3 regions of the Dorea sp. OM07-5 genome follow, and region 3 is predicted to be linked to each of the others. Evidence: riboswitches for the same ligand, from Rfam matches in the RefSeq annotation. Region 3 holds a riboswitch; each other region holds the start of a gene.
The links. Region 3 has a riboswitch for thiamine pyrophosphate ahead of thiC (phosphomethylpyrimidine synthase ThiC). Riboswitches for the same ligand answer to the same signal wherever they lie in the genome.
Positions count from the first base shown of each region.

Region 1 (3,282 bases), on a different contig from region 3:
GCATATGACAACATGGTGCAGGCATATCGCATTTCCGAACATGCAGATGTCAGACTGCCGATCATGATCTGTCAGGATGGATTTATCACCAGTCATGCAGTAGAAAATATCGAATTACTGGATGACGCAGAGGTAAAGAATTTCGTTGGAGAATATGAACCGGAAAATTATCTTCTGAATCCGGAATGCCCGATGGCAGTTGGTCCATATGCGATCACAGATTATTATATGGAAGCAAAACGCTCGCAGGCAGAAGGCATGAAACATGTACCAGCAGTTGTAGAGGAGGTTGCAAAGGAATTTGCGAAAGTATCCGGACGTGAATATGGTCTGTTTGAATCTTACTGCATGGAAGATGCTGAACGTGCAGTTGTAATGATCGGTTCTGCAGCAGGAACAACAAAAGATGCAATTGACCGCTTAAGAGAACAGGGAGAGAAAGTCGGACTTGTGAAGATCCGTCTGTTCCGCCCATTTCCGGCTGATGAGATCGCGGAGACGCTCAAAAATGTGAAAGCAGTTGCAATTATGGACCGTGCAGAAAGCTATACGAACCATGGCGGACCGTTAGGTGCAGATGTGATGAGTGCATTATACCGCGCAAAAGCAGATGCGCTGGCAGTGAATTACATCTACGGTCTTGGCGGACGTGACGTGCGCGTAGAAGACATGGAAGGCGTATTTGAAGCCCTGAAACAGATGATCGCAGATGGCGATGCAGGAGAAACCTACCGCTATCTTGGAATTAGAGAATAAGGAGGGCCGTAGAGAAGATGAGTTATAATTTTAAAGAGACAATGAATAAATCAGAGCGCCTGGCGCCAGGACACAGAATGTGTGCCGGATGTGGCGGAACAATCGCAGTTCGTAATGTACTGCGCGGTCTTCATGAAGGTGATAAAGCAGTCATCGGAAATGCAACAGGATGTCTGGAAGTATCCACATTTACATACCCATACACAGCATGGGAAGATAGCTACATTCATAATGCATTTGAAAATGCAGGCGCAACCATGAGTGGTGTGGAAGGTGCTTACAAAGCATTAAAACGAAAAGGAAAATTAGACGAAACATACAAATTTATCACATTTGGTGGTGACGGCGGTACTTATGATATTGGTCTGCAGTCACTGTCCGGAGCAATGGAGAGAAATCAGGATCTGGTATATGTCTGTTATGACAACGGTGCTTACATGAATACCGGCATCCAACGTTCTTCTGCAACACCGATGTATGCAGATACAACAACTACACCGGTAGGAAGCGAGAGTAACGGAAAACCACAGAACAGAAAAGATCTTGCATCTGTAATTGCTGCGCATGATATTCCGTATGTGGCACAGACAACGTTTGTACAGAACTTTAAAGATCTGCATATCAAATCCGAAAAAGCGATTTATACACCAGGCGCTGCTTTCTTAAATATTATGGCACCATGTCCGCGTGGATGGAGATACAATACGCCGGATATTATGGAGATTTGCAAACTTGGTGTAGAGACATGCTACTGGCCGTTATTTGAGGTCGTAGAAGGAAAATGGATTCTGAACTATGAGCCGAAGAAGAAACTCCCAATCGAAGATTTCTTAAGACCACAGGGAAGATTCAAACATCTTTTCAAGAAAGGCAATGAGTATCTGTTAGAGGCTTTCCAGAAAGAAGTAGACAGAAGATGGGAAGAACTTCAGTTCAGATGCTCCAGATAAGGATGTGATATAAAATATATTTGACAGATTTGTGAAATACATTTATACTGGAGAGGAACAATCAAATAGAACCGGGGAGCTTATGTGATAGGCTGAGAGGAAGTTTAAAACTTCGACCCATATACCTGATTTGGATAATGCCAACGTAGGAACGCAAGGAATATGCTATGAGCGGAAGATACTTTGGTATCTTCCGTTTTTGTTATTAACAGGTATAAAAGATTGAGAGTGAACAAGAGTTCATGAAGGGGCGCACCACCGCGGGTACGTTTCTTTGTGAACTCTTTTTTTCTAAGATTAAAAGGAGGTGTAGTGAAATGATCACAGTAAATGGAAAAGAGATTCAGATGAAACAGTCAATATCTGTTGCTGCTTATCTAGAAAACGCAGGATATCAGATGAAAAGGATTGCGGTAGAGTTAAATGGAGATATTCTTCCGAAATATGAATATTCCGATACGATGTTGAAAGACGGTGATCGTCTGGAAGTTGTGACATTTGTCGGAGGAGGCTAAAGCGGAAGAAAGAGTAGTCCGGGACAGAAAGAGATGAGCACAGGGATTATGACAGTTGCGTGAGGAAACCGATGAGGAAAAAGAAGTTCCGGACCAAAAAGAGATGAGCCAGGAAGTTAATGACATAAAGGAGAAAATGATGGAAGGACAGACAACAAAGACATTAACAAAAGAAGAGATCCAGGCGGCGTTGGAAGAACGTCATTCGCCGGAGATCCAGAAAAAATTATCTGCCGGACATGTGACAATTGCCGGACTTGGAGGGCTTGGATCAAATGTGGCGTATGCACTTGCAAGAATTGGTGTCGGGCATTTGCACTTGATTGATTTTGATGTAGTGGATATTACGAATCTGAACCGGCAGCAGTACTTTATGGAACATCTTGGAATGTATAAAACCGATGCGTTGAAATCGCTGCTTTTGAAAATCAATCCATATCTTGATATCCGGACAGACTGCGTGAAAGTGACAGAAGAGAATCTGATTTCTCTTTTTGAAGATGCAGGAATTGTATGCGAAGCGTTTGATAATCCAGAAGCAAAAGCAATGCTGGTAAATGGAATTCTACAGCATTTTCCGAAAAAGAAACTGGTATCGGCAACCGGAATGGCAGGCTATGGGAGCAGTAATACAATTCGCACAGAACATCTGATGAAGAACTTTTACCTGTGTGGTGACCGTGTGACAGAGCCAGGTTATGGAAATGGACTGATGGCGCCAAGAGTTGCAATCTGCGCTGCCCATGAAGCAAATATGATCACACGCTTGCTTCTTGGTGAGGAAGAGATATAAATCAAAAAATAATAAGAAAAGAGGACAAACATATGAGTACAAAAGACACATGGAGTCTGGGAGGACACACATTTACATCCAGATTTATTTTAGGATCAGGAAAATTTTTACTGGATCTTGTAAAAGCATGCATTGAAAAAGCAGATGCGCAGATCATTACACTGGCGCTTCGCCGCGCAAATGAAGGCGGACTGGCAAATATTCTGGATTATATTCCGGACAATGTAACATTACTTCCGAATACATCCGGAGCAAGAAATGCAGAAGA
Region 1 is NZ_QUKZ01000006.1:155,144-158,425, forward strand. It holds gene porA (hypothetical protein) at 1-756, shown strand, start outside; gene DXC04_RS07795 (thiamine pyrophosphate-dependent enzyme) at 774-1,706, shown strand; TPP riboswitch at 1,769-1,876, shown strand; gene thiS (sulfur carrier protein ThiS) at 2,024-2,221, shown strand; gene thiF (sulfur carrier protein ThiS adenylyltransferase ThiF) at 2,358-3,014, shown strand; gene DXC04_RS07810 (thiazole synthase) at 3,047-3,282, shown strand, end outside.
Region 1: another riboswitch for thiamine pyrophosphate. It lies ahead of thiS (sulfur carrier protein ThiS); the one in region 3 lies ahead of thiC (phosphomethylpyrimidine synthase ThiC).

Region 2 (3,282 bases), on a different contig from region 3:
TCCATGAGCGATAATCTCACGGAATCCATGCACGATCATCTCCATTGCTTTCTCGCTGAACATCTCCGTGTAGAGGTTCGCTTTTGGTGATACAAAAGATTCAATCGCATGGATAAATGCATCGATCGCGCTGGTTGCGAAGAACTCATATGGAAGCTCACGCAAAAGTTCCGGGATCAGCACTGCCTCATCTGCATAAATCTCGTCTACGGCGAGTCCTAATTTGCTGTGGATCGAAGTAATCTCTGTAATGGAGACATTGGACACTTCCGATCCTGCGCCACAGGTTGTCGGCACTGCAAGAAGTGTGCGCACTTTGCGAAGCGGTACTTCTTTCCGATAATAGCTCTCTGCTTTCGCTTTCCCGTCCAGTACAAGAATCTTCGCCATATCAATGACAGCTCCACCGCCGATAGCAATGATTCTCTTATAATCTCCCTGACGGAAATCCTCAAGCAGTGCATCGATCATTACATCTGTCGGCTCACCGCTGCCATATTTGCTCTTGTATTCTACATGTGCTTTCAGATTCAGCGGTGCAAAACAGGTCTCGTAAATCCGTTTTGTCGCGAGAATGAAATCATCCGCTCCGATGTTGTATGCTTCCACGAAGCTTTTCACATCATCATATTTCTCGATCACTGATTTCTGCTGAAATAATTTCATGACTGTTATCCTCCTGTTGTTTTTCTTCTTTTTAAGCTTATTCTTAGCCTTCCTTCGTAAGCTCCAACTTGCTTTTACCTGCCGTTAAGCTTACTACGCCGTCGCAATCCGCTTAATCTGCGCAAGTGCTTTCTTTACTGCCGGGATAGAAATAACGAGCACAGTCAGTACACCTTCTGCAAGCAGATAACTATAGTTATACACAATCGGATATACACTCTTCAATGCCTGTGGAAAATTTTCCGGCATATAACTCATCCAATATAGATAGCCACCCAACGCATGAAATGCTCCTCTTGCAAGAACTGCGGCAATATATCCTTTGAGCAGTCCATTGGAACTCTTCGCAAAAAAGCCGGCAACTCCAAGTGCTGCAAAAGCAAGAATATAATCACAGCATACCTGGAAGAAAGAAAGTACATATGGCTCCTGGATAAACTGTAAGATTCCATAAGTTAAACCTACTAAAATACCCGTCTGTACACCGTACCAGTTTGCAACCAGTACAATAAATAACATACTGCACAACGTGACACTTCCGCCCCATGGCAGAGAAAAGATTTTCAAATAAGAAGTCACCACTGCAAGCGCAATTGCCATTGCACAAAATACAAGCTGATTGGTTCCCACCGCTATGCCGATACCTTTCTTTGCTTTACTTCCATTGTCATTCACATTCTGCGTACCTTTCCGCGCAAACATTGATCCAAGCAGGAACAAAATAACTCCCACCACAATACAAGTTACATATCCGGCAGTCGTCAGACCACCTTCACTGTTTACTAACATTTGAAACACAAAAAAATCCTCCTGTATCTTCGACTGAAGACGAAGGAGGGTTCTGTAATATCTAATACATCCCTACGATGGCATTATCCATATCAGGTTCCGGGTCGAAGTTTCTAAACTTCCTCTCAGCCTATACATAAGCTCCCCTTGTCATCACTCTTTTACTCGTTAATTCATCTACTGTAACTATACTGGATAGTTACAGTCTTAACACAGTTAATGATACTCGCCCCACCAACAGATGTCAAGAAATTGCAATTATAAATCATGCAAGTATGACGCATTTTTCCCATCACCATAAGCTACAGAACTTGCCACCGGCAACTTTCTCCGGATGCCATAGCAAAAAAAATCTCAAAGCAATAAGCTTTGAGATTCATCTTAATCGGAGTGACAGGATTTGAACCTGCGACCTCTACGGTCAACGAACAACGTATTTACGGGCTTTGTAAGGGGTATTTAAGAATCCCAACCAAAAGCCAACCAATGACAAATATAAACAAGCGACCTAAACGGTCAGAAAGGAAAACTTGTATATCCGTTTGTTCTAAAAGTTTATTAAATTCAATAGATTAGCTAAAAAACACTAGCCATAGGTGTTCCCTGTGGCTAATTTCCGCCATTGTGCCAAGCAAGATTATGTACTTAATTTTGACAAACTGGAAGTTGTCGAGTTTTATATATTGACCAAAAGTTTGATTTAAGAACTATAAGACTTTTTTCAAATAATATCTATAATGCTTTTCTGGACAATTTTCTAATATACCAAATACAATATACCCTTGCTTCTCATAAAATTCTTTGGCTTGAAAATCAAATGTATCAAGATGAATAAGTTTAGCACCTTTTGATTTAGCATCATTTTCAACTTCTTCTAAAAGTAAGCTACCAAGTTTTTTCCCTCTATAACTAGAATCGACCCACAATGTATCAACATAAACTACATTCCAACAATACATCCTTGCTACAATACCAGCAACAATCTTATCATCCTTACCGATTTTCTTGCTTAAATCTATGAAATTTTCTTTCTGTTTAGCCTCAACCTGAGATAGATTATATTCCACCAGTCTTTCAATAATATAATCCTGTTCTTTCTTTGAACATACATCAATTTTCATAATATAATTTCCTTTCATATAATAAATCGGATTTGTCCAGATTTACAAATTCTATTTGCTTAACTTTCACTACTCACAGTATAATTCGATTTTATAAAATACACAAGTAAAAAGGTATGAGAGACTTTCACACCTCCGCATACCCTTTTATCCATTCCATGCCAATAACAGCAACAGCTCGTTATTCTTTTACATAACAAATCAATTCGCCAACTTCACAATCAAAATAATCACATAACTTACAAATCAAATTTGCATCCAGCCTTTGAAATTCATTTCTGCAATATCTGTTAAAATTTGACCTCGGAATATCCAACTCTTTGCAAATGGTATTCTTACTGATATCCCGTTCTTTCAACAGTTCTTCTATCCTTAACTCTAAATGTCCATAATTCATATGCATCACCCCTACACAAAGTATATTTAATAAATCTTTATGTAGTAATTCACTATACAGCGAGGTACTATATAGTTATCCCCTTAGGGATTTAAGAAAGAGAGGTGCATACACATGAAAATAAAAGTCATAACTACATTTTTATTGTTCTGTCTAATTGCCGGAATCTGCTATTACATCAGTCTGCCCGATTACCATGTCCGTAACAGCATGTCATTCAGTAATCAAGGCACACGAGACACGGAGCTAACTGTTATTGTTTACAAATATTGGGGAATTGATGAGACTATTCGTAAAATCGAAACAGAA
Region 2 is NZ_QUKZ01000001.1:114,838-118,119, reverse strand. It holds gene DXC04_RS00600 (4-hydroxybutyrate dehydrogenase) at 1-666, opposite strand, end outside; gene DXC04_RS00595 (energy-coupled thiamine transporter ThiT) at 760-1,464, opposite strand; TPP riboswitch at 1,508-1,613, opposite strand; gene DXC04_RS00590 (GNAT family N-acetyltransferase) at 2,163-2,576, opposite strand; gene DXC04_RS00585 (helix-turn-helix domain-containing protein) at 2,758-2,973, opposite strand; gene DXC04_RS00580 (hypothetical protein) at 3,088-3,282, shown strand, end outside.
Region 2: another riboswitch for thiamine pyrophosphate. It lies ahead of DXC04_RS00595 (energy-coupled thiamine transporter ThiT); the one in region 3 lies ahead of thiC (phosphomethylpyrimidine synthase ThiC).

Region 3 (3,282 bases):
GCTGTATCAGGATCCAGTGCGCATGCATACTGTGCTTCCCAGTCAAGCTTTCTTCTCGCGTCACCCATCTTATCATCAATATCTCTTGCTCCTCTGACACCTTTGGCAATATCAGCCGCATGTGCTGCGATCTTGGAAGCAATGATTCCCTGTTTTACATCATCAACATTCGGAAGTGCCAGATGTTCTGCCGGTGTTACATAACAGAGGAATGCAGCTCCGTTCATAGCAGCCACAGCGCCACCGATAGCGGCAGTAATGTGATCATATCCCGGTGCGATGTCTGTAACGAGAGGTCCTAATACATAGAACGGTGCTCCCATACAAATACTCTTCTGCACCTGCATATTTGCTGCAACCTGATCAAGCGGCACATGTCCCGGTCCCTCTACCATAACCTGGACATTGTGATCCCATGCACGCTTTGTCAGTTCGCCAAGGCGTACCAGTTCTTCGATCTGGCATACATCCGTTGCGTCTGCCAGACATCCCGGTCTGCATGCATCTCCCAGAGAAATTGTAACATCATACTCTTCGCAGATGTCCAGGATCTCATCATAATATTCGTAGAACGGGTTTTCTTCTCCAGTCATGCACATCCACGCAAATACAAGACTTCCACCACGGCTTACAATGTTCATTTTTCTCTTATGCTTTTTGATCTGCTCAATCGTTTTTCTTGTGATTCCGCAGTGCAGCGTTACAAAATCCACTCCGTCTTCTGCATGCATACGGATAACATCTACAAAATCTTTTGCTGATAAAGTAGCAAGGTCTCTCTGATAATGGATCACACTGTCATATACCGGAACTGTACCGATCATAACCGGACATTCACTTGTCAGTTTGCGGCGGAATGGCTGCGTATTTCCGTGGCTGGACAGATCCATGATCGCCTCTGCGCCAAGATTTACCGCACTCATGACCTTTTCCATCTCAATGTCATAGTCTTTACAGTCTCTGGAAACGCCAAGATTGACATTAATCTTTGTACGGAGCATACTTCCTACCCCTTCCGGATCCAGACAGGTATGATTCTTGTTTGCACAGATCGCTACCTTTCCTTCAGCAACCAGTTTCTGTAATTCTTCTACTGTCATCTTTTCTTTTTCTGCAACTTTTTCCAGTTCTGGTGTAACAATTCCCTTTCTTGCCGCATCCATCTGTGTTGTGTAATTTCTCATTGGATCATCCTCCTGTAAATAAAATCTTTTTTCTGCCATGTAAGCATGGCGCATTTTCCTATTCCATAAAAAAAACGCTTCTGCCACCGCAAAAAACGTTTTCGTATAAAAAGAGATGCGCAGGCATCTCTTCTCTTCCGTAATTCTTCCCTACGTTGGCATTATCCAAATCAGGTTATAGGTCGAAACAAATTATAGTTTCCTCTCAGCCAGCTTTGTACCAGCTCCCTGTAACATTAAATTGTATATTTAATTATAGTTTTGCTCTCTGTAAATGTCAACCTAAAATATCTTCGTTGTCCATTTGCTCATGTCCCAGACTTCCTGCACGACATCTTTATAAAATTCCGGTTCATGACAGATTAAAAGAATACTTCCTCGGTATTCCTGAAGCGCTTTTTTCAGTGCATCCTTGGCGTCTACGTCCAGATGATTGGTCGGCTCATCCAGAAGCAGAAAATTCGTGTCACGGTTGATCAGTTTACAAAGACGGACTTTCGCCTGTTCTCCACCACTCAAAACACGGACCTGACTTTCGATATGCTTTGTCGTAAGCCCGCATTTTGCAAGCGCAGAACGCACTTCATACTGTGTAAAAGACGGAAATTCTTCCCATAACTCTTCGATACAGGTATTTTTATTCTCCCCTTTTACTTCCTGTTCAAAATATCCAAGTTCCAGATTCTCTCCCAGTTCACATTCCCCTTTCAGAGAAGGAAGCAGTCCGAGAATACTTTTAAGAAGTGTTGTCTTTCCAATTCCGTTCGTTCCGACAAGAGCAATTTTCTGTCCCCGTTCCATCGAAAAATTCAGTTTTTTCGATAATGGTTTATCATAACCGATCACAAGATCTTTTGTCTCAAAAAGCATTTTTCCCGGCGTGCGTCCGTAACGGAAATGAAATTCCGGCTTCGGCTTTTCTGCCGCAAGCTCGATCACATCCATTTTATCCAGTTTTTTTTGTCTGGACATTGCCATATTTCTTGTCGATACACGCGCTTTATTCCGTGCCACAAAATCTTTCAACTCACTAATCTCCTGCTGCTGTCTGCGGTATGCTGCTTCCAGCTGTGCCTTCTTTACTGCATAAACTTCCTGAAAATGGTCATAATCGCCCACATAACGGTTCAGTTCCTGATTTTCCATATGATAAATAATATTCACCACATCATTGAGAAATGGGATATCGTGCGAGATCAGTATAAATGCATTTTCATATTCCTGCAAATAGCGTTTCAGCCATGCAATATGTTCTTCATCGAGATAATTAGTTGGCTCATCCAGAAGCAGAATGTCTGGTTTCTCCAGCAATAATTTTGCCAGCAGAACTTTGGTGCGCTGCCCGCCACTTAAGTCTGTAACATCACGGTCTAATCCAAGATCCAGAAGTCCCAGCGCTCTTGCCACTTCTTCTACCTTTGCATCAATTGTATAAAAATCATGCAAAGTCAGCTCATCCTGAATTGTTCCAAGTTCTTCCATTAATTCTGCCATCTGTGCATCATCTGCTGTGCCAAGCAGATCGCATATCTCATTCATGCGGATTTCTTTCTGCAGAAGACTGTCAAATGCAGATTTTAGAACTTCCCGGATTGTCATGCCTTTTTTCAGCACCGCATGCTGATCCAGATATCCTGCATGTACGTTTTTCGACCATTCTACTTTTCCTTCATCCGGCGTCAGTTTTCCAGTCACAATGTTCATGAATGTAGACTTTCCTTCTCCATTGGCTCCTACCAGCCCGATATGTTCACCTTTTAATAACCGAAAAGAAACATCTGAGAAAATGGCTCTGTCTCCAAAGCCATGTGTCAGATGTTCCACGTTTAATATACTCATAGAAAATCTCCTACCCCTCCAGCAGCATTGCGATCGCTGCCGGGTCTTCCTCAGCCGAAGCCTGCACGCACAGCAGTACGTCCTGGACATACGACTGTGCGAAATCAAGCGAGCCGGCAATTTCTATTATTGTTTTGCCTTCTTTATATAATGCAAGAATCTGTTCGATTTCTTTTATCTTCTCTCTGAGTGTTTCATCAGCAATAGATGGATGTTCCATATACTCTCTACTCCTGTTCCTGGGCATTTTCTTCCACTT
Region 3 is NZ_QUKZ01000011.1:75,531-78,812, reverse strand. It holds gene thiC (phosphomethylpyrimidine synthase ThiC) at 1-1,184, opposite strand, end outside; TPP riboswitch at 1,315-1,426, opposite strand; gene DXC04_RS11185 (ABC-F family ATP-binding cassette domain-containing protein) at 1,467-3,023, opposite strand; gene DXC04_RS11180 (hypothetical protein) at 3,034-3,243, opposite strand; gene aspS (aspartate--tRNA ligase) at 3,251-3,282, opposite strand, start outside.